2 regions of the Roseibium sp. MB-4 genome follow, and region 1 is predicted to be linked to the other one. Evidence: riboswitches for the same ligand, from Rfam matches in the RefSeq annotation. Region 1 holds a riboswitch; the other holds the start of a gene.
The links. A riboswitch is a leader RNA that binds a small molecule or an ion and turns the genes downstream of it on or off. The one in region 1 is predicted to bind thiamine pyrophosphate.
Positions count from the first base shown of each region.

Region 2: another riboswitch for thiamine pyrophosphate. It lies ahead of ACVDG4_RS23155 (ABC transporter permease); the one in region 1 lies ahead of ACVDG4_RS12485 (hydroxyethylthiazole kinase).

Region 1 is NZ_JBRKQB010000002.1:295,975-308,068, forward strand. It holds gene ACVDG4_RS12450 (threonine ammonia-lyase) at 1-736, opposite strand, end outside; gene ACVDG4_RS12455 (glycosyltransferase family 4 protein) at 865-1,902, opposite strand; gene ACVDG4_RS12460 (UDP-2,3-diacylglucosamine diphosphatase) at 1,899-2,702, opposite strand; gene ACVDG4_RS12465 (SDR family oxidoreductase) at 2,964-3,743, shown strand; gene ACVDG4_RS12470 (OmpP1/FadL family transporter) at 3,804-5,117, opposite strand; gene ACVDG4_RS12475 (TRAP transporter substrate-binding protein) at 5,720-6,829, opposite strand; gene thiD (bifunctional hydroxymethylpyrimidine kinase/phosphomethylpyrimidine kinase) at 6,826-7,638, opposite strand; gene ACVDG4_RS12485 (hydroxyethylthiazole kinase) at 7,672-8,445, opposite strand; TPP riboswitch at 8,514-8,624, opposite strand; gene ACVDG4_RS12490 (Lrp/AsnC ligand binding domain-containing protein) at 8,762-8,998, shown strand; gene ACVDG4_RS12495 (DMT family transporter) at 9,043-10,044, opposite strand; gene ACVDG4_RS12500 (putative transporter) at 10,402-11,415, shown strand; gene ACVDG4_RS12505 (tartrate dehydrogenase) at 11,468-12,094, opposite strand, start outside.
Region 2 is NZ_JBRKQB010000005.1:138,320-150,413, reverse strand. It holds gene ACVDG4_RS23160 (ABC transporter substrate-binding protein) at 1-813, opposite strand, end outside; gene ACVDG4_RS23155 (ABC transporter permease) at 837-1,589, opposite strand; TPP riboswitch at 1,744-1,850, opposite strand; gene ACVDG4_RS23150 (hypothetical protein) at 1,929-3,671, opposite strand; gene ACVDG4_RS23145 (adenylosuccinate synthase) at 3,911-5,203, opposite strand; gene ACVDG4_RS23140 (DMT family transporter) at 5,506-6,411, shown strand; gene serA (phosphoglycerate dehydrogenase) at 6,451-8,037, opposite strand; gene ACVDG4_RS23130 (phosphoserine transaminase) at 8,116-9,294, opposite strand; gene ACVDG4_RS23125 (outer membrane protein) at 9,453-10,268, opposite strand; gene glmM (phosphoglucosamine mutase) at 10,501-11,844, opposite strand; gene ftsH (ATP-dependent zinc metalloprotease FtsH) at 12,015-12,094, opposite strand, start outside.

The DNA of each region.
Region 1 (12,094 bases):
TCGAGCCGGATTTGGCGGGATTGGACAGCAATCCCCCTGCCTCCAAAGACCGTTTGTAATCATCGAAGAATTGCGGTTCGACTGTATGGAACACCGTTTCCGCGGAAGTGTTTGCAAGCGCAAGCGCAATCCCGCTGGAAAGGCCTCCACCACCTGTGCAAGCCAGGACATCATCCAACCGCACACCAAGGTCTTTTGCTTGCGCTGCCATTTCCAGGCCAACCGTCCCCTGCCCGGCAATGACGGCAGGATCATTGTAAGGGTGCACGAACGTCGCGCCGGTTTCGGCGCAGATCTCGGCAGCGATCTTATCGCGGTCTTGGGTGGCCCGATCGTAAGTAATGACCGTCGCACCGTATCCGCGAGTGCGTTCCAGCTTCACCTGAGGTGCATCGGCAGGCATGACGATCGTCGCCGGCATGCCAAAGATCTTGGCACTGGATGCGATACCTTGCGCGTGGTTCCCCGACGAACAAGCGACGACACCCTTGGCCCGGACATCCGGGTCCAATTGCCGCAAGCAATTGTAAGCGCCACGAAACTTGAAAGAGCCGCTGCGTTGCAGGCATTCCGGCTTGATCAACACACGCCCGCCGACACGCTCGTCCAGAGCGGGATTGGTCAAGAGCGGGGTTTTGACAGCAACGCCCTCCAGGGCATCAGCTGCCTCCAATACATCGTCGAAAGTGACGGCTACGCTGCTGGAGGAAGGTCGTTCTGCTGTCGCGCCGGTCATGGTGGCCACCTCATTCAGGATCTGATGTGGACAGGAGTACCGGCTACCCCATGGCCTGACAACGGCAACATTGTGAGGGTTACAAAATCCCGCAGCACCAATATTTTAAAGCTTCTGAGACTTTCAGATCACTCTGCCGCGTTGGCCTGTGCCACGCCGCCAGCAGCGGCGATACAATTGTCCAGGAACTGCCGGCTGCTGGCTGCCCAAGTGTAATTGAGTGCAATGTTCCGGCAGTGGTCGCGCGGAATATCGAGAGCGGCCTCGCATGCCTCCGCAAGGTTTTCGGACAAAACACCGGCGCCGGTATCGCCGATCACGTCCAGCGGCCCCATGACCGGATAGGCAGCAACTGGCACCCCGCACGCCAGCGCTTCCAGCATGACATTGCCGAACGTGTCGGTGAGAGACGGGAAGACGAAAACATCAGCGCTGACGTAATGACGCGCCAGGTCTTCACCGGTTTTCGCTCCCGTGAAGAGCGTGTCGGTGTATTCTCTCTGCAGCGTATCCAGCTGAGGTCCATCGCCAACAACGACCTTAGAGCCGGACAGTTTCAGGTCCAAAAACGCCTTGATGTTCTTCTCAATCGCAACGCGGCCAACATACATGAAGACCGGCCCAGGCAAATCCTGCGGCAGGACAGAGCCCTCGTAGGGTTTGAAGAGATTTTCGTCGACCCCGCGCGACCAGCGCATCAAGTTCCGGAAGCCGCGGTCTCTCAGGTCGTTCTCCAGCGAAGTCGTTGCCACCATGCAGCCGTTGCCGGCGTTGTGGAAGCGACGCATCCAGGCATAAGACCAGGACAACGGCACCGGCATCCGGGCAGAAACATACTCTGGAAACCGTGTGTGATAACTGGTGGTGAACGGCTGTCCGCGCTTTTTGGCGATCGCAGCTGCAAGCAGGCCAAGCGGACCTTCGGTCGCTATGTGCAGATGTTCACAGTCGAATTCATCCATCATCCGCCGCACGGTGCCCTTGTGCGTCAAAGACAGACGGATTTCTGGATATGTCGGGCACGGAAGTGTTTTGAATGCCTGCGGGGTCAAAAACTCCATGCGAACGCCCATGGCGCGGAGTTCGTCAGCTGTGCGTTCAAGCGAGCGCACGACGCCATTGATCTGCGGATGCCAGGCATCCGTGACAACAAGAATGGAACTCATGCGGCGACCGGAGCTTCCTGTGGCTTCGCCGTTTGGGCTCCGGTTTGGGCTTGTTCTACCCATCTGATCACCTCAAAGGTTCCATCATGATGTTCGGCAACCGCTGTGCAGCTTTCAACCCAATCGCCAGTGTTGATGTAGTGAATGCCGTTGACGTCACGGCTTGCTGCATGGTGGATGTGACCGCAGATGACACCGTCGACGCCCTGACGACGCGCTTCGTCGGAAAGAGCCTCCTCGAAGCGCCCGATGAAACTGACTGCATTTTTGACTTTCAGCTTCGCCCAAGCTGACAAAGACCAGTAGGTCAGGCCAAGCCGGCGGCGCACGGCGTTCAGCACCGTGTTGACACCAAGCGCTGTGACGTAAGCTTTGTCCCCAAAGAACGCGAGCCACTTGGCATGGCGGATCACCACATCGAACTGATCCCCATGGATCACCAGATACCGCCGATTGTCTGCGGTTTCATGGATGATGCTGTCGGTGACTTCCACACCGCCGAAGTGCGTACCTAGGAAGCTGCGAAGAAACTCATCGTGATTTCCAGGAATATAGACAACTCGAGAGCCCTTGCGGCCTTTGCGCAGGATCTTCTGAACCACATCGTTGTGGAGCTGCGGCCAATACCAGGACCGCTTCAACCGCCAGCCATCTGCAATGTCGCCGACGAGATAAATTGTCTCGGCGTCATTGTCCTTCAGGAAGTCAAGCAGAAGCTCTGCCTGGCACCCGCGAGTGCCCAGATGTACGTCTGAAATAAACAAGGCCCTGTAATGCCGCGATGTCTCCGAAGTGGACATTGCACGTCTCCTAGATCCATTGGACCGCTATAGACGCGATTCAAGTTTCACTATTATGACAGACGGGGTTTGAGGCGGCCTGACGTTGCGTTTTCCTAAAGTCATTGGAGGGTCTTTCCCTTAGCCGCGCCAACATATGCGTTTCAGCGCGCTCACTCAGGGACTCACAATCATGCAGGTCCATCGCTTAAGGGATAGCCGCAGCGGGTTTCCTTTCATATGGTCTCGCAAACCTCACCTTCGAAATTTGGGAGATCGATCATGGATTTGGGATTGCGCGGCAAGTCGGCAATCGTGTGCGCATCAAGCCGCGGGCTTGGCAGAGGTTGCGCAGAAGCGCTCGCAGAGGCCGGATGTGACCTGGTGATTAACGGGCGCGATAAAGATGCCCTGGAAGCAACCCGCGCGCATCTGACGGACACCTTTCAGGTCAAGGTCAGTGTCATCGCTGCCGACGTTTCAACACCGGAAGGACAAACCGCTCTCCTGACGGCCTGCCCGGAGCCCGACATACTGGTCAACAACAATGGCGGCCCGCCTCGCAAGGACTATACAGAACTCAATCGCGCTGCCTTGCTGGAAGGTGCCATCCAGAACTTCGTGACACCGATCGAATTGATCCAGGCGGTCACCCCCGGAATGAAGGCCCGTGGCTTTGGCAGGATCGTCAACATCACGTCCTTGTCCGTGAAGATGCCGATTGAAGGCCTGGACCTTTCCAGCGGCGCCCGCGCCGGTCTGACAGCATTCCTGGCAGGTGTTTGCCGCCAGCTGGCTCCGCATGGTGTCACGGTCAACAATCTGCTGCCAGGCAAAATGGATACGGACCGGCTGAGGGGTGGGTTTGAACGCTCCGCACAACAGTCCGGTCAGACAGTGGAAGCCATTCGCGCAAGCCAGGCTGCGGAAATACCCGCACGCCGTTTTGGAACAGCCGAGGAGTTCGGCCAGACCTGTGCCTTTTTGTGCTCCGCACACGCCGGCTACATCACCGGGCAGAACATTCTCATGGACGGCGGCCTTTACCCGGCAGCATTCTGACAAAAAAGCCGGCCCGCGATCGCGGGCCGGCAGAATTTTCAAAACCAGTCTGGCAGCTGATCAGAACTTGATGCGAACTGACGCTGTCAGGATGTCGACTGAAGAGTCGACGGAACCGGTCAGCGATCCCTTCGAAGCGCTGTAGTCCTGGTGACCCGGGACAAGGTTCAGATCGGTGTCTGTACCAAAGATATGCGTGTAGCCAAGATCAAACGAGAAGTGCTCGTTGAAGACGTAGGACGCACCGGCGCTTACCCAGATACGATCGTTGTCCGGAAGGCGCGCAGACCGGATTTGATCATCGATCGGTGACCACTCATACGCTGCACCGGCGCGGAAGGTCAGCTTGTCATTGAAGTCGTACTCACCACCGAGCGCGACGAAGTAGCCGTCATTGTAGTTGAACGGCAGCGTGGTCACGGTGGCGCCGGTCGCATCAGCCGTGATCTGCGGCTCTTTCAAGCGGCTCCAGTTTGTCCACTCGAAAGTACCGAGGACACGAATGTCGTCTGTGATGCTCTGCTTTGCCGAAAGAGTGACCATGTCCGGCGTTGCAAGCACGGTTTTCACGTTCGTGACGGCCGTCGTGAACGGGTTCGCCGGGTTTGGAGCAGCGATCGTCCCATCAATGTCGGTAAAGATCGCAGAGCGGTAACCGATGCCGATTTCCGTGGTCGCGGTTGGTTTGATCGTGACGCCGGCCGTCATACCAACGCCGACACCGTCACCATCAAGCTGCTGACCCGGAAACAGGGTAGCGCCTGGAATAGTCGGAGACGCTGAGGCATTCGTCAGGCGAACATCCGCATATTGGATCTGCGGACCGATCGCGACAGAGAACATCTCGTTGATCTTGTAGCCAACGACCGGGTTCAGGTTGATTGAGAAGATCTTGGAAGACCGGTTGTAGCCTGCACCGGTCCAGTTGCTGTCGTCCGGCTTTGTGGAAAGACCGAACGGACCATTAATCCCAACGCCAAGGTAGATTTTGTCGTTGAAGTTGTAAGACGTGTAGGACGCCGGGATCCAAGCATCGTGGCCGATATCACCGGTGTCAAAAGACGTCGTGATCAGACCGGTCGGCGTGGTCAGTGAATTTGGAACGGTGTTCGAACCGGTAATGTCGGACTTTGGAATGATGAAGGCGTTGTGAGCCTCAAATACGATCTTACCGTCCATCGACGTGATGGTTGCCGGGTTCCAGAACATGGACGAAATCGACGAACTGGAGGTACCGTTACCGGCGAAGGAAGTCCCTTGGTAGTATGCGCTCTGCTCGCGCAGGGCGAAACCGCCCGCAGAGGCTGCACTTGCGACGATCGAGGCAGCAATGGCTGTCGACGTCATAAGTACGATTTTCTTGGTTGCCCGCATTTTTACGTTTCTCCCAATCCTCCTCCCCCCCGGGAGGAATTTGACACTGACTGCAGGGTCTAAAAGAAACGGTCGCCTTTCAACCACGAAATGCGATCTCTAATTGCAGCGCACACGGTTGCTGCGTTGCAAAATACGGGTTTTCACGAACGCCCGGCGCACGCACCAAGTGCTCATAGCCGGATAAACATATCATCAGACACTGCTTTTGGAGGATGACCGCGACCAACCATACAAATGCACATTTTTTAGGCACATTACCAAAGCGTCATACTTCACTTTCTTTCTTTGCTGCGCGTTGCTTTCTTGTCACACATAACCCTAGGGAATACCGGCGTTTTGCGCGAGCCTGGAATGTTTTTTGGTGACTGAATCGCTTCATTGGCAAACCAAAAAACCCCAAATCAGCATTATACACCGCCCACGATATGGCCAATCGAGTGAGATAAAAAAGTCATTCCAATGTCAGAAATGCGGATGTATTTATGATCAAATACCCGCATTTCAGACACAATACATATGGAGTCTCGAACTTAACGAGCCGAAACTGCTAACCAAACAGGTCGAGCTGCACCTACGCCTTCACTCGCTATAGTTGCAAATCAGACAAGTCCATCACGCGCGCTCAGAAACCGCCGCATGGCAACATCGCTCCAAGGCGAAAGACGCTTCAAAGCGGTCTGGTGGCTTTGATAAATGCGGTTACTCATCGGATCCTGACGGGACGTGTCCAGCAGCACTTCTCCAGTCGTTACGCGCAAGGCGTCAAGAATGTCCTCCGGATAGGAAAGGACCTCAACGCCATCTTCTTGCTGGAGCAACTGCAGGCTTCCGGCATTTTCCCAATCGCTCTCGGCAAGCGCACGTCCATTCTCAGCGCGGCACGCCTCCAATAGAATTGCCTGGAATTCCGTGGGCAAAGCATCAAAAGCTGCCTGATTGAACAGCGCCTCGCCCGTCCCGTTCGGTTCGTGGAAACCAGGTGAATAATAATATTTCGCGGCCTTCTGAAAGCCCATGGCCCGATCCGACCAGGGACCGAGAAATTCAGTCGCATCCAGAACACCGGTTTGTAGTGCTTGAAACAACTCACCCGGTGGCAAACCAACCGGAGCGGCCCCAAGCCTGCGCATCACTTCTCCACCCAGCCCTGGCATCCGGATCTTCAGGCCTCGCAGATCATCAAGGCTTTGGAGCGGTTTCTTGTACCAGCCGCCCATCTGAACACCGGTGTTACCCGCCATCACCGGTTTGATGCCGAAGGGCGCGTATAGCTCATCCCAAAGCGCCTGCCCGCCGCCTTGCTCGATCCAGCTGATATGTTCATGCGGTAGCAGACCGAAGGGGACCGCGGTGAAATAGACGGAGGCCGGGATCTTGCCTTGCCAGAAGAACGAGGCTGTATGCGCCATGTCCGCAGTGCCGTTTAAGACGGCATCAAACACACCGAGCGCCGGCACCAGTTCGCCGGCCGCAAACAAACGGATCTTGAATGCACCACCTGAGAGCAACGCAACCTGATCGGCGATCCGCTGAGCCGTGACACCCGGACCTGGCAGGTTTTTCGGCCAGGATGTCACCAGCTTCCATTCGGTGACCGCACCTTGTGCCATCACCGCTGGCGCTGAGAGAATCGATGCGCTTCCAACGGCACTGCCCACAAGCATGTCCCGGCGGCTGAGGTTTTTTCTGTTTTTCAATGCATCACTCATTGTGCGCCCTCCCAAAAAGCGTGGAAGTGATGGACCGGTCCGTGACCTTGTCCAATCTTGAGTTCGTCCGCATGGCGGATCGCTTCTTGGATATAGGCTTTTGCACTGGACACAGCGTCGCCCAGCGCGTTGCCCTTGGCCAGTCCGGCAGCAATTGCAGAAGACAAAGTGCAACCGGTGCCGTGGGTGTTATCTGTCGCGATGCGGTCCTCGCGCAGCCAGAGGCTTTCACCGTCTTCAGTTATCAAAAGGTCGGCGCTTTCCGCACTGTCGCCGTGTCCGCCCTTCAACAAAACAGCCTTGGCCCCGACGTCGATCAGCTGTTTGGCCTGGCGCTGCATATCGATTTCGCTATGGGCAACATCGCACTCCAGCATGCGGGCTGCTTCATGAAGGTTCGGCGTGATGATGTCGGCCAAGGGCACCAACTTGGAAATCAGGGTTGCGACCGCACTTTCCGCCAAAAGCGGATCTCCGGATGCGGCCACCATCACGGGATCCAGAACGACTGGTCCGGTCTGGTGGCGTTTCAAACCGTCTGCGACTTCCTCAATAATCGGCACCTGCGAGAGCATGCCAATCTTGGTGGCAGTCACTGCGAGGTCCGAATAGACGGCATCGATCTGCGCGCGCACGAACTCGACCGGCACATCATGGATCGCCGTAACACCAAGGGTGTTTTGTGCCGTGAGCGCCGTCAAGACGCTCGCCCCGTAGACGCCATTTGCCGTAAAGGATTTCAAGTCCGCCTGAATGCCAGCCCCACCGCCGGAATCCGAGCCTGCTATTGTTACCGCGATTGCGGTCATGGTGCCCTCCGCACAATACTATTGGAATGGATGTCAGCCGGTTTGAAGACGGCTTTCGATATCGCGGGCGGTTAGGCTGTAGAGCGTATCGAGAAGCTCTGGAACCAGACTGCCAGGTCCCCCGCTCCGGGAAGCGGCGATTTCGCCCGCAATGTTGAAGACGGAAAGGCCAGATGCCGCAGCAAGCGCTGTATCTGGCTCAACGCTCGCAAACGCTGCGAGGACCGCGCCCCCCGCACAGCCGGTGGCCGTCACTCTGGCCAAAAGAGGATGACCATTGCGCAGCCGGTAGTCTTCGCCCCGGCTCTCGATCTGATCCTCTTCTCCGGTCACGGCAAAGACCGTTCCCTCCGAAATCAAGGCGTCAACGTCGGCCCGCGCATCAAAGAGAGCGGTCATCTCGGCTTCATTCGCCCGGACAAGAGACGGCAGCGTTTGCAAAAGCTCTTTGGCATAGGCACAGCGCTGCGGTGACCGATCCGCGAACACCGGATCAATGGTGATTGGCCGCCCGGCTTCCGTGGCCGCATCAATCGCAACCGGGATCGCCAAACGGCGGCTGTTGTCCAGTGTTCCGAGGTTTATCAGAAGAGCATCGGCAGATGCTGCAAAGCTCTGAACTTCCTCCGGTGCGATCGTCATGGATGGCACAGCGCCGAGCGCCAACAGCACATTGGCCGTAAAGCCCTGCGCGACGGAATTGGTGATGGCATGAACACGGGGTCTTTTTGCCCGCACCCGCTCCAGCAAGGAAAAGACCGCATCCGCCGACAGCGCCTGCGTGCTCGCGGCAATCGACAAACTCATGCCTGGCCCCTTTTCAAGTTCAAAGAGCCGGCGTTCCGCGCCATCATTTTTCGGATAATACGTAAAAGATCAGTCATGATCTCAAATCCCTCCGCCGGTACAAGCCGGATCAGGTTCTAGGAGTTGGCCATTCGCCTCTCAGCCCGATCCACAATTGCCGGGCACCCCCATGAGACAAAATCTGTCTACTAAGCCAGGCGCGGGTTTTCAAGTCCCACTTAGCGATCGCGGTGATCCAAGGACCAACAGCCGATTGACTGTTTGCAATAGATAGGCGATGTCGGGGCACAGTTCGTTTTTGCCCGCAGGAGCCCCCATGACCCCGTTTTTCGTGATGATCAAATGTCAGCTCGGCAAGACCTATCAGGTCGCCAATGCAATCGCGGATGCCGAGATCGCTTCGGAGGTCTACTCCACCAGCGGCGATTATGATCTTCTCGTGAAGTTCTATATCGAAGACGGCACTGACATTGGACACTTCGTCAATGAGAAGGTGCACCCGATCGACGGCATCCAGGACACCAAGTCGATCATAACGTTCAAGGCGTTCTGACCATCCGGCATGAAGCCGCGCGAAATTGTCCGCGCGGCATTTCTTCAAGACTTGGACGGTGTCGATGCCCGGCGGTCCTTGGTCCGATCGAGGCCAAGCCGGTGCTCCCGGTAAATCACGAAGATCCCGGCGGCCATAACGATCACCGCACCCACAATCACCTCAAGAACCGGCACCTCGGAAAAGACGACCCAGCCCACCAGGATCGCCCAGAGCATGTTTACATAATCAAACGGCGCGATGGTCGACGCATCCGCATACCGGTAGCTTTGGGTCAAAAGGATCTGCCCCACACCGCCGAACAGGCCAATCATCACAAGTAGACCCGCTGTTTCCAGATCCGGGATGAGCCAGGCTTGGTCCGGCCAGATCCAGCCGGCTGGAATGGTCAGAAGCGAGATCACGGTCGCCGACAAGGAAAACCAGGTGACAATGGTCGAGGTACGCTCGGTCACACACAGCTTCCGGACCGTGATCATGGCAAGGGCCGCAAAGGCAGCGCCCATAAATCCAGCGATGGCCCCAAAGGTGGCGGAGTTGTCGAAATCCCCTTCTCCCAGGTGCGGTGACAAAACGACGAGGATGCCGACAAAACCAACTGCGACCGCGCTCCACCGATAGATCCGGACAGTTTCGCCCAGCATGAAGAAGGCCAAAACAACAACGATTAGCGGTGTTGCAAAGTTGATGGCCGTGGCATCAGGCAGCGGCAGCAGGTCATAAGCGGTGAACATGCACACCATGGCAGTCAAACCGATGCAGGCGCGCACAAGATGTCCTTTGGGCTTCTGCGTCTGGAATGCAAGGCCAAGCTCCCCGCGCACCCCGACCATCATCAGAACCGGAAAGACGCCGAAGAAATTCCGCGCAAACACGAGTTCCCCGATCGGCACACGTTCGGCGGCGATCTTGAGCACCGTCACCATTGCAAAGAACACGATCGTTGAGGCCAGTTTGAGCCCGATGCCGATCAGAGGAGCCTGACGTGTCATGCCCGTTGGCGTTGGCGCGCGGGACTGTTGGGTTGCAGTGTTTTTTGACGCCATAAATCAGATCCGGATACTGGCTTACATCCGGCGCTTTCCGCGCCACGCACCAGTTTTGAAAGAATAATAGAACAGCGACGACAAAAGCGCCGCAAACAGGTTCCAATCGGTCTGCCGAGCACTCAGGGTAAGATTTGCGCAAATCGCTTCAGAAGTGAGACACTAGTATCTACCCCGGCCTCAATTTTTGCAATCTCGCGCGTAGCCTTGGCAGATTAAACAGGGTCTGCCGATAAAATCGGCGTGTATGACCAACGTTTCCTCTTCAAAAGCAACTGAAAACCCGGCACATACCTGCTCCTGCCGTTACGGGCTCCTATACTTATAAAAAATCCCCGATTCGAAAGGCGCCGCCCCATGTTCCGATCGTTTTTCTTGAACCGTAAATGGTTCTTCTGGGCCTGGATCATCTCGGTGGTCATCCTCGGCGCCACCCAGTACCAGGTGAACCTGAACGTCGAGATCAACGAATGGTTCGGTAGCTTTTACGATCTCATTCAGCGCGCCTTGAGTGAGCCGGGCTCCGTCACGTTCGGCGAATACATGCGCGAACTGATGACGTTTTTGTACATTGCCGCGATTTTCGTGATTGTTGCGGTGATCCTGGACTTCATCACCAAGCACTTCGTGTTCCGTTGGCGCACAGCCATGAACGACTATTACATGGCCCATTGGCATGTGGTGCGTCATATCGAAGGGGCCTCCCAGCGCGTACAGGAAGACACCATGCGCTTTGCGCGGATCATGGAGAGCCTTGGCGTCTCTTTCCTGCGGTCCGTCATGACGTTGATCGCCTTCTTGCCGATCCTCTGGGAGCTGTCAGCCAACGTCACCGAGCTGCCCTGGATCGGTCCCGTGGCTCATTCCCTGGTCTATGTCGCGATCATTTCGGCAGCATCCGGCACGGTGTTACTGGCCGTGGTCGGCCTGAAATTGCCGGGTCTGGAATTCAACAATCAGAAGGTAGAAGCGGCCTACCGGAAAGAACTTGTCTACGGCGAGGACAATGAGGAGCGCGCAGATCCGCCCTCGGTCGATGAGCTCTTCGGTCATGTCCGCAAGAACTATTTCCGGCTCTTCTTCCACTACCTTTATTTCGACATCGCCAAATGGTCGTACCTGCAGGCTACTGTCCTTGTGCCCTACATTGCGCTCGGACCGACAATCGTGACCGGCGCCATCACCTTGGGCGTGATGCAACAGATCGTGCGCGCGTTCTCACAGGTCGAAAACTCGTTCCAGTATCTGGTCAATGCCTGGACCACGATTGTCGAGCTGATCTCCGTCTACAAACGCCTCAGAGCTTTTGAAAGCCACATTTGGGAATACGAGCGCAACGGCGGCGTTCCACAGGAAATGCCAGCGGAGTAACAGAGGTCGTAGGGCAACCGGCAGATGGGAGTCTTAGGACTTGTCTGCCTGACTACTCGTTTGATCCGTGGATCGATCGAATAACAGCATCGGTGACTTCACGGGTGGTGGCTTTGCCCCCCACATCGGGCGTCACGATACCTGCGTCGCAGACGCGCTCAACCGCTGTCATCAGACGCTGGCTGGATGCCGCCTCACCCAGATGATCCAGCATCTGCGATGCTGTCCAGAAAGTTGCGACCGGGTTTGCAATGCCCTTGCCCGTGATATCGAAGGCCGATCCATGAATGGGTTCGAACATCGACGGGAAGCGGCGCTCAGGATCAATGTTTGCTGTGGGGGCAACGCCCAGGCTTCCAGCCAAGGCGCCTGCCAGGTCGGATAAAATGTCCGCGTGGAGATTGGTTGCAACGATGGTGTCGAGGCTTTTCGGGTTCTTGACCATGCGCACGGCCATCGCATCCACCAGCATCTTGTCCCACGTCACATCCGGAAACTCCTTCGAGACCTCCGCGGCGATCTCATCCCACATGACCATGCCGTGCCGTTGCGCGTTGGATTTGGTCACCACTGTCAGCAGTTTACGCGGACGGGACTGCGCAAGCCGAAAAGCATAACGCATGATCCGCGTGACACCAACGCGGGTGAAGATGGCGACTTCTGTGCCCACCTCTTCCGG
Region 2 (12,094 bases), on a different contig from region 1:
GAGCGTATCGGCCCAGGCGCGTTTGTTCAGCTCGTCATTCAGGTTCGGGTAGGCTTCGATAAACGCGTTCCAGGCTTCGTCCGGATGGTTCGTCAGGAAAATCGTGGCCGCTTCGATGGCCGCCATGAATTTTGCGTAGCGCGGATCATCCGTCTTGTCCTTGTGAACAACGTAGATCAGCTCGTCAAAAATCGGCACACCGTTCTCTTCCGGATAGAACGCCTTACCTTCCTTGCCTTCAATCTCGATCTGAGTGAGCTCGAAATTCCGGTAAGCACCAATGACCGCGTCGACTTGGCCGGACATCAGCGACGGTGACAGAGCAAAGTTGACGTTGATCAGCTCGACATCGTCGACACTGAGATCGACTGACCGCAGCATCTGGCCAAGCATGGCGTCTTCAAACCCGGACACCGAAAATCCGATCTTCTTCCCCTTCAGGTCTTTCAATTCCTTGATCGGACCGTCTTTGAGGACGATGAGAGAGTTCAATGGTGTCTCTACGAGCGTTCCGATCCACTTGAGCGGAAGTCCTTCCTCGATCTGGGCGTGCAAAGTCGGCTGATAGGAAATGGCAATGTCGCCCTGTCCCGCTGCAACCAGTTTCGGCGGCATTGCGGGGTCGGCAGGTTCTATCAATTCGACATCCAGACCTTCTGCCTCAAAGAATCCCATCGCTTGGGCGGTGATCAGCGGTGCGTGGTCGGGATTGGTGAACCAATCCATCAAGACCGTCAGTTTTTCGGCTGCTTGTACAGGTGCCGACGCAAACAGAGCGGCTGCGAAAGCGGCAGAGAGCAGTGTTTTTTTCATTCAATCCTCCAAGGAAAAGCAGATCAGTCTTCAACCTGCCAAGGAACAAGAAACCGGGTGAAGTGGTCTACGGCGAACCGCAACAACAGCACCATGAGAGCGAGCAGGATCAGCGCGGCAAACATCACGTCCGTCTGCATCCGCGCGTTGCTTTGAAGCATGATGAAAGCGAGCCCGCCCTTCGCGCCGACCCACTCTCCGACAATCGCACCGATTGGCGCGAAAACAGCCGCGATCCTCAAGCCTGAGGCCAAGGCAGGCATGGCAGACGGCAGCCGGAACACCCAAAGTTCCTTGAGGCGGGATAGACGATAAAGGCGGCTGAGGTCCGAAAGCCCGGGATCAAGGCGGCGCAGCCCATCATAGAACGTGGAGGTCACGGCAAAGAAGATCACCAAAACCGCCATTACAATTTTGGAGGCTAGGCCAAATCCGAGCCACAAAACGAGGATCGGCGCGATCGCAAAAACGGGCAAGGCCTGGGTGACGAGGATTGTCGGCATAATCGCCCGTTTGGCCACGGGAAACACCCAAATCAGGATCGCCAAAAGGCACCCTGCAGCGACCCCAAAGACGAAGCCGAGAAGTGTCTCGGAAAAGGTGATGCTTGCATGGTGCAGGAGAAACAGGCCCTGGTTCTGAAACGCAGCAAAAACGCGCCCCGGACCAGGCAGCATATACGGCGGGATTTCAAAGAAACGGACCAAGGCCGCCCAAATAAAAACGGCGACCGCGACGCCGGCACAGCGTTTCAGCAGGAAAACCAAAACCGTCATAGATCGCCGCTCCCTACCGGGATGGCATATGGTTTTGTGAATCTATAAAGGGCAGACAGCTGTTGTACAGCGTGTGCCCCGCGCATTAGCGCATAAGCAGACATAAGGATCTCCTGCCTTCAGCAAAGCCGAAAATGACACTGGAGATCCGGGAAGAGGCTAAGGTTTCCGTCCCTTCGCCGGCATGACCCGGATCAGGTTCTAAGGGTTCGGCGCGATGCCATCTCAGTTCCGGAAACCAGAACACCCCTCGGACCAAGCGGGACAATGCCCCGCCAATTTACAAATTGCAAGAGAAACTGCGGAGCACCCGCTAAAAACGCAAGATGCTGGATCTGCTTAGCCGGCTTGCCAGGCGGTGACTGCCTTTTCAACGGCATCTTCGCCGATGGGGCCCTTCTCGAGCGTAAGAATGCCGCGTTTGCCATTCTCATAAAGCATCGGGATGTCGATCCAGCCACGCTCACGCAGAAGTGCCAAATTGCGTTGTTGCTCATTGGGCAAGCTGGACAACGCAATCCAAAAAAAGCCGGGAGAGACCTTCACGGATGCCCCGATCAAGGCATCGCCGCGCGCTTCCTCGGTCGGCTTCATGACCAAGCCGGGAACATTGACGATATCGCCACCGGAAAACCCTTCTGGCAGCTCATATTTGATTTCAACCAAGTGGCTTGCCGGCAGGGAGGTATCGTCGTTGGGCTTGATACGGATATCGACTTTGATATCCCGCTCCGGAATTTCGACGGCAGCGGAGAGGACGGACTGCGCTTCACCGCCAAGATCGGTCTCTTCGCCAAGTGTCCAGATGACGGCTCCTTGTGCCGCAGTGCCGGTAGAGCTGGCATCTGCCCCTTCCTCATAAAGGATGGAACGTTGCGCTCCGGAAGCCGGCACCTGGGCTGCCGGTGTAGGCTCGGATTGCTCTGGGCTCACTGCAGCAAGACTGTCCGGTTGAACGCCCTGGCTTACCCCGGCGCTGTCCGTTGCTGGCGTATCGACATCGGCGGATGGGGTGCTTTCCACATTCGTCACGATCGACGGCTGAGCAACAGTCCCCGGTGCGGTTTCTTGCGGGTTGATGGTTGTAGTTGTCACTGCGCGCGCGTCAGGCGCAACCACATTTGCATCGGTCTCATTCAAAAGACGATCAGTGTTCTTGCTCGCCTCGTCTGCATCTTCCGAGGATGCGGCCACGGTGTCTTCGACGGGTGCCACTGGTTCGGTAACAGCCGTTGTTTCCGGCTCTTGTGAAACAGCCGGTGCGGCGTCGGTCACAGCCTCATCAGACGGCCCGGACAAGAAGAAATAGGCAGCGGCTCCAAGAACCAGAACGGCAACCACAGCAGCAGCTGCAATCGGCACTGTCCGGCTTTTTTCTTCCGAACCGCGAAGCGCCGCTGAAGCAGACGATCTTGAACGGCTGGCGCGGGACGAGACTGGGGCGTCTGTTAAGCCTGCTGTTCCGGTCTGCGGCTGAACCACCTCATCTTCAAAGAGCGGTTCTGTTTGAGAGACTTGATCATCCGAGACTGGAGCCGGTTCGACTGAAACAGGGTCATAGGCCGGAGGTGTCTCAGGTGAGGATACTGGACCTTCGGGCTCAGCCAGACTTGAACCAGTCGTTCCTGATAGAGGCGCGGCTTGTGGCGGGCTGTCATATGAAGCATCGGACGAAGGAGCACTTGCGGGCTCTTCGACTGGATAGGCAGACGGCTCCGGAGATGTCACCTGCGGTGCAGGCGCCGCCGGGGTCTCAACTGGAGAAGTCGTGGTGGCCGCAGGAACAGACGGTGCCGGCTCCGGCTCGCGAACCGGCGGTGCAGCTGGGGTGGCAGGCGCCGGCGGCGTAGATGGCTGCAATCCCAGGCTTTCTCTGGCAGCTTCCGCCTCGACCTTCCGGATTGCCTCTTCCAGACGAAGTTGTTCTGCTGTGATTTCCGATGGCGACAGTGGCGGCTCATAGGCCTTGAGCTGATTCACGATGGCATTACGCGCACGGCTGTAAACGCTGCGCCGCGCTGCACCGTTGCTTTCGGGCAAGGACGCGATCGTTTTCTTTAGTATCGAATAGTAATCAGCCATCTTCCTGCCTACCGGCCAACTGCACTCCTGCGTCTCCTGGATCAGATTCGCGACTTCTTCGTGACTTATACTAAGCTTTCGAAGAGATTTTCGCCTATCAGATCGCGCGAGACGCGCACAATTGTCGCTCCATCTTGCTTCTGATGCCGGAGACCCCGGACTTCAAAAGCTGCCGAGTGCGCAGCGATTCGCAACGCACTCTAAGCATCTTTGATATTGTCTTGTTTACGTCAATTCGCTCAGTCTTGGAAAGGATTCTGCACAAGAATTGTGTCATCGCGTTCCGGACTGGTCGACAAGATCGCGACCGGTGCACCGATCAGCTCTTCAACATGCCGTACGTATTTGATCGCTTGCGCCGGAAGCTCAGCCCAAGTCCGCGCACCTTCAGTGGATTCTTTCCAACCCGGCATGCTCTCATAGATCGGCTTGACCCGTTCCTGGGCGCCTTGTGACGCTGGAAGATAGTCGATGCGCTCACCGTCGAGTTCGTAGCCAACGCAAATCTTGATTTCCTCAAGACCATCCAGAACATCAAGCTTGGTCAGTGCGATACCATTGATACCGGACGTGCAAACGGTCTGGCGCACAAGAACCGCATCAAACCAGCCACAACGGCGGCGGCGGCCGGTCACCGTGCCGAACTCGTGACCACGCGTCCCGAGAAACTCACCGACCTCGTTTTCCTGCTCGGTCGGGAAAGGCCCCTCGCCCACACGCGTGGTGTACGCCTTCGTAATACCGAGAACATAGTCTACCGACCCTGGTCCAAGGCCACAGCCGGTCGCAGCCTGCCCGGCGACCGTGTTGGAAGATGTCACGAACGGGTATGTCCCATGGTCGATGTCGAGAAGTGCGCCTTGAGCCCCTTCAAAGAGGATCCGTTTGCCTTGGCGGCGTTGCTCGTCGAGCAGGTACCAGACCTTGTCCATGTAAGGCAGAACCTGATCTGCGACGCTGGACAGCTCTTCGAAAATGACATCCGCTGAGATTTCGTCCTGCCCAAGCCCCCGGCGCAAAGCGTTGTGGTGGGTCAAGAGCCGGTCGATTTTCGCCGGAAGCGTTGTAAGGTTTTTCAGATCCATCAGACGGATCGCACGGCGGCCGACCTTATCTTCGTATGCCGGACCAATACCGCGTTTTGTTGTGCCGATTTTGGTGCCGGTGTTGGAGTTTTCACGAAGAGCGTCCAGTTCCCGGTGCAAAGACAGGATCAAGGTTGCGTTCTCAGCCACCCGCAGGCTTTCAGGCGTAACAACTACGCCTTGCTCGCCGAGCCGTTTGACCTCTTCGGCCAACGCATGTGGATCCAGCACAACACCATTGCCGATCACAGACAATTTGCCTGGACGGGCCACACCGGATGGCAGCAAGGAGAGCTTGTAGCTCACACCGTCAATAACGAGTGTATGTCCAGCGTTGTGTCCGCCCTGGAACCTTACAATGACATCGGCTTGTTCCGACAACCAGTCGACAATCTTGCCTTTGCCTTCGTCACCCCATTGCGAACCGACAACAACCACATTCGCCATCTAGCTTTTGCTCTCCTAAAGCAGGTTCGTGACGTCCTTGACGCCAACACAACAAGCCCCGGACAAGGCCCCGGGGCAAACGGCGCGGACTATAGACAGGATTGGTTTGCCGCGCGAGTCTTCCCAGCCATTTAATTGAAGAATTGCGCAAGCTACCGAACAAACTCTCCCCAATTCCGGTTCTTGTTCGTTTTATCGCTGTGCAAGACAAGCCTGAACGTCCAACATTCGCTCGGTTTTCGGGTGTCGGGAACCAAAAACACATGGTACCCGGGAGACATTCACCTGGTTGGAGCTCCCACATGAAATTGCAGCATTGGATCTTGCTGATGTGTCTCGGCGCGATTTGGGGCGGATCGTTTATCTTTGCCAAGGTTGCGGTTGCCGAGATGCCTCCGCTGACTCTGGTTTTTTTCCGCGTCGCATCCGCCTGCCTCGCCCTTTGGCTTGTGCTCTGGGCCCAAGGCACCTTGAAGCAGTTTCCTATCAAGATGGCGGCCTCGTTTCTAGCAATGGGCCTCTTGAACAACGTTATTCCGTTTTCGCTGCTCTTTGCAGGACAAACTGTGATCGGGGCAGGTCTTGCGTCTATCCTCAACGCAACGACACCGGTCTTCACCGTTTTGGTCGCCGGAGTCCTATTCCGCCAGGAAACTCTCGGCATTCACAAGATTACCGGTATTGCTCTCGGAATCGCTGGCGTCGCAACCATGCTCTCCGGCAGTTTGTCCGGCATAGTCTCAGACCCTTTATGGGCTCAGGTGGCATGTCTGGGAGCGGCGCTATCCTATGCCTTTGCAGCAACCTTTGCTAAACGCTTCAAAGGCCTCCCGCCCCTGATCTCGGCAACTGGTCAACTGTCCGGATCAACCCTAATCATGGCCCCGATCGCTCTGTTCGCATCCGGTTCTTGGAGCGTGGCGGATCCAAGCATAATTGCCTGGCTCAACGTTCTCGCGCTCGGGATCTTCGCGACTGCCCTTGCTTACCTAATGTACTTCCGGCTTCTGGCCGAAGCTGGCGCGACCAACGCTTCGCTGGTTACGCTTCTGGTGCCCGCCAGCGCCTTGTTTTTTGGATGGTTATTGTTGGGCGAAGAATTGTCGGCAATCCAACTGGGCGGCTTCGCACTCTTGTTGAGTGGGCTGATCGTTCTTGATGGGCGGCTCTTCGCCCGTTTCAAACCAGTATCCACACCAACCAAATAGCAAGCGCCCGGATGACATCTCATCCGGGCGCCATTAGTGTCAAAAGCGAAGCGGCTTGACTTGCTTCACATGGGAGACCGTCTCCAATCGGGCCATGACCTCTTTTGAGACCGGGGCATCCACTTCAACAAGACATATCGCTTCCTCTCCTGGCGCTGTCCGGCCGAGGTTGAAGGTCGCAATATTTACCTCGTTGTTGCCAAGTTCCATTCCAAGATGGCCGATAAAACCCGGTTTGTCTTCGTTGGTGATGTAAAGCATGTGCTCGCCGAGCTCAGCTTCCATATTGATGCCCTTCACCTGGATGATCCGAGGCTTGCCGTCGGCGAACACAGTCCCGGCAACGGAGCGGCTTTGACGTTCTGTTTCCACAGTCAGGCGAATGTAGGTCTCATACGCCCCTTGCTTGTCCCGCCGGACCTCTTCGATTTGCATGCCCCTTTCCTTCGCCAGGATAGGTGCAGAGACCATGTTGACGGTCTGCAAAAGCGGTGTCAGCAAACCGGTGAGTGCTGCCGACGTCAGCGCCTGAACGTTCATGTCGGCGACGGCACCGGCATACTCCAAGCGAACGCGTTCAATCCCGGTTTCAGTGAGCTGTCCAGCGAAAGACCCCAACTGCTCGGCCAACCGGACAAATGGCGCCAGTTTCGGCGCTTCTTCCGCCGTGATTGACGGCATGTTGAGTGCATTCCGGACAGCACCGCTCAAGAGGTAGTCGCACATTTGCTCGGCAACTTGCAGAGCAACGTTCTCTTGGGCTTCCTCCGTTGAGGCTCCAAGATGCGGTGTGGACACGAAGTTCGGCGCACCGAAAAGCACATTTTCCTTGGCCGGTTCATCGACAAAGACGTCGAAAGCGGCGCCCGCAAGTTTCCCGCTATCAAGTGCATCACGGACAGCCTGTTCATCAGCAAGACCACCGCGGGCACAGTTGATGAGGTAAGCCCCGTCCCGCATTTGGGCGATCGCGGCCGCATCAATGATGTTCCGCGTCTTATCAGTGAGCGGTGTGTGCAACGTGATGAAGTCAGACCGGGAGAGAAGCCCTTCCAGTTCCACCTTCTCGACGCCGAGCGCAAGCGCCCGTTCCGGCGTCAGGAACGGGTCAAAGGCGATTACCTTCATCTTGAGACCGATACCCCGCTCGGCAACGATCGACCCAATGTTTCCGCAGCCAATCAGGCCCAATGTTTTGCCGGTGATCTCGCGTCCCATGAACCGGGACTTTTCCCATTTGCCGGCCTGAGTCGACGCATCTGCGGCCGGTATTTGACGGGCCACCGCCATCATCATGGAAATCGCGTGTTCGGCCGTCGTGATGGCATTACCGAACGGCGTGTTCATCACGATGATGCCGCGTGCCGTGGCCTTGGGAATGTCGACATTGTCGACGCCGATCCCTGCACGGCCGACAACTTTCAGGTTGTCCGCCGCGGCGATGATTTTTTCGGTCACCTTCGTGGCAGAGCGGATCGCCAGGCCATCATACTGACCGATGATCTCGCGCAGCTTTTCCTTGTCCTTGCCAACATCTGGCAGGAAATCCGCCTCCACGCCGCGATCCTTGAAGATCTGCACGGCAGCTGGAGACAACTTGTCAGAAATCAATACTTTCGGGGCCATATGAGCCTCTCCTTGACATCAATACCTGACCGGGCAGCGTACCGCCCGGCATTGGACTTAGCTGTTCAAAGAACAGGCTCAGGCGGCCTGAGCGTGTTTCGCTTTTTCGGTTTGGAAGGCCCAATCCAGCCAGGATGTCAGCGTTTTAAGGTCACTGGCCTCAACTGTTGCCCCTGCCCAGATCCGAAGACCGGATGGTGCGTCCCGGTAAGCGCCGATGTCATACGCAACGCCTTCACTGTCGAGCAGGGAAACCATGCCCTTTGCGAAAGCGGCCTGCTGCTCGTTGGTCAATGCCAGAATGTCAGGATCAACCACGGTCAGACAGACGGACGTGTTGGACCGGGTGGCGGGATCCTTGGGCAAGAAATCGACCCAGGGCGTCTGGTCAACCCAATCAGCCAGCACCTTGAGGTTACCGTCAGCGCGCGCAACAAGACCCGCCAAACCGCCGAGATCGTCAGCCCATTTCAGGGCATCGAGATAGTCTTCAACGCACAGCATTGACGGCGTGTTGATCGTCTCGCCGCGGAATATCCCTTCAATCAACTTCCCGCCTTTGGTCAGGCGGAAAATCTTCGGCAAGGGCCAAGCCGGAGAATAGGTTTCCAGGCGTTCGACAGCGCGTGGGCTGAGAATCAGCATGCCATGGGCGGCTTCACCGCCAAGCACCTTTTGCCAGGAAAACGTCACCACATCGAGCTTGGCAAAATCCAGCTCTTGAGCGAATGCGGCCGAAGTCGCATCGCAGATTGTCAGACCTTCGCGGTTCGCTGGAATCCAATCTGCGTTCGGCACACGGACGCCCGATGTGGTCCCATTCCATGTGAAGACGACATCATTCGAAAAGTCGACCGTCGCAAGGTCCGGCAGCTCGCCATATGGCGCTTCTATCTCGCGGGCATTTTCCAGCTTCAGTTGTTTGACCACATCGGTCACCCAACCGGATCCGAAGCTTTCCCAGGTGAGCATGTCGACGTCCCGGGCACCGAGCAATGACCACATGGCCATTTCAACTGCGCCGGTATCGGAAGCCGGAACGATGCCAATGCGGTAATCTGCTGGAACGCTCAGCACCTTGCGTGTCAGCTCAATGGCTTCCGCAAGTTTGGCCTTGCCCGGCTTTGCGCGGTGCGACCGTCCAAGCGGTGCATCGGAAAGCGCTTCCAGCGACCAGCCGGGACGCTTGGAGCAGGGACCAGAAGAAAAATTGGGATTGGCCGGACGCACGTCCGGCTTGGAGATAACTATGCTCATTTCAAGTCTACCCTCACAGATAGGAGCCCCTCGTTGGGGAGGGGTGGCCCACCTATGGGGATAAAGCCGAACGGCAGTTACGTCAATTCAATTGCGAAAAAGAGGAGAAAAAGGGCCGGTCGATGACCAGCCCTTTCGCCAACACGTATGCTGGATAATCAGAAATTGCTCGTGATCGGCCCGGCTGGATAATATGCCGGAGCCGCTGCAGGTGCATTGAATGTGTAGCGCGCACCAATGCGGAACTCGTGAGCGGTCAGATCTTCCCAGACTTCACGGGATTCACCTGTGCCAACGTTATAAAGCTTCACGGTTTTCGCTTCGCCGAGGTCCTTATACCGGTAACCCGCATCGATGCTCCAATTCGGCGTCACAGCGTATTCTGCACCTGCCATCAAGGCCCAGGCAAAATTCCAATCGCCGTTGCTGCCGTCGTAGCTGGAGAACGTGCCGTCCGGGTTGAGGGACGTTTTGTTGCTGGCGCTCACGTATGACGCACCGATACCGGCACCGACATAAGGTGTGATCCGGTTCCAGGTCGCAAGATCGACATAACCGTTCAGCATGACGGTCCAGACGTCGATGTCAGCTTTCTCCGTCGAAAACTGGCCTGCAGCCGCACAGCCACCACACGGCGCGTAGCCGGTTGCAGTTGCCTTGGCTTCATAATCGACCGTGACATCACTTCTAAAGTAGCGGTTGAACTGATAACCGACACCTGCGCCAATCATCCAGGTGTTGTCGAGGCTTTCGCGCTCATATCGCAGTCCACCGATCGCGGAGTCGCTGAAGCTTCCACTGGGGTCGCCGTAGACCTTGTAGCCGATATCACCGCGCAAGTAGAAACCGCCAACGGCCGCAGGGGCGACTGGAACGTGTTCTATGACCGGCGTCGGCAAGTCTGCTGCAAAACCCGCAGTGGACAGCACAACAGCAAAGCCGGTCAAAGACAAACGTTTAAAAAATTTATCCATGTCTTCGTCCTCTTTCGATGTAGCGTCTGCATTTCATTGCCGACACACCAATCTCGAGGCCAAAAATGACGCGTATTCATTAAGGTTGACTTAACTGTGTTCTTTAACCGAGTTTTTTTACGTAAATGAATGGTAAATCCTACGCCTCGCTTTTTACCAAACATTAAAAAAGCCAGCTGAATCAGCTGGCTTTATTGTTAAGAACGTAAGTGAACCTCAGAGGGGGCAGGCGCTACGCGGCGGAAGACGCAACAACCCCGGCAATATCGTTCACAACTTGTTTAACCAAATCCGCGTCATCGCCTTCAGCCATAACCCGAATCAAAGGTTCTGTCCCAGAAGCCCTGATCACGAGACGGCCGGATGTTCCGAGACGGGCTTCGCCGTCCTCAATAGCAGATTTTACCTCGGAATGCTGGAGCGGCGCGCCGCCTTTGTAACGGACGTTTTTCAGGATTTGCGGAACAGGTTCAAACCGGCGGCAAACTTCTGACACGGGTTTATCCTGCTGCTTGATGCAAGCCATAATCTGAAGTGCCGCGATCAGACCGTCACCCGTGGTCGCGAAGTCCGACAAAACAATATGGCCAGACTGCTCCCCACCCACGTTGAAGCCATTGGCGCGCATGTGTTCGACCACATAACGGTCGCCGACTTTCGTGCGCTCAAGACCGAGCCCCAAATCCCCCAAATACCGTTCCAAGCCAAGGTTGGACATAACAGTTGCAACGATGCCATTGCCTGCCAAGCGGCCATTGGCTTGCCAGGATTGGGCAACCACCGCCATCAACTGGTCACCGTCAACGACGTTTCCGTTTTCATCTACGATGATCACCCGGTCCGCATCGCCATCAAGAGCGATGCCGATGTCGGCGCGCACTTCATGAACCTTTTTGGACAACGCATCTGTGGAGGTCGACCCGCAGTCTTTGTTGATGTTGAACCCGTCCGGAGACACGCCCATCCGGATTACATCGGCTCCGAGCTCAAAAAGGGCATCCGGCGCGACTTTGTAGGCAGCGCCATTGGCGCAATCGACAACGACCCGCAGGCCTTCAAGGCTCATCTTACGCGGCAAGGTGCGCTTGGCCGTTTCAATGTAGCGCTCTTGAGCCCCGTCAATTCGTTTGGCCCGACCAAGCTCCTGAGCGCTTGCTAGATGTGGTGTCAGATCACTTTCGACGAGTTCTTCGATGGACTTCTCGATATCGTCACTCAGCTTGAATCCGTCAGGCCCAAAGAACTTGATGCCATTGTCCTGGAAGGGATTGTGAGACGCGGAGATCATGACACCAAGATCGGTACGTAAAGAACGGGTCAGCATCGCAACGGCAGGGGTTGGAAGAGGCCCGAGCAAGAAAACATCCATACCGACCGATGTAAAACCTGCCACCAGCGCATTTTCCAGCATGTAACCGGACAGTCTTGTGTCTTTTCCGATGACAACACGATGGCGATGACCGCCATTCTTAAACACCAGGCCCGCCGCCATGCCGATCTTAAGAGCCATTTCCGCGGTCATAGGATAGGCATTCGCCTGTCCGCGAATACCGTCGGTGCCAAAGAACTTGCGCATAAACCAAACCTTGTCGTTTTCGAATCTTTGTCGTTGTAACCGAGATTACCGTCGCCGTGTCACATCTTATGAGCAAATGTTACCATCGGCGGCCAGTTCATATCTATCCAAACACATGAAAAATGCCCGGTGAGACACCGGGCACTTTAATTGTTTAATAGAGGGGCGTCTTAGGCCTGAGGCTGAGGCTCCATGCCGCCGCTCGGCTCATCGCCGCCGCGCTTTGCGCCCGCTTTCGGCACCGCAGACG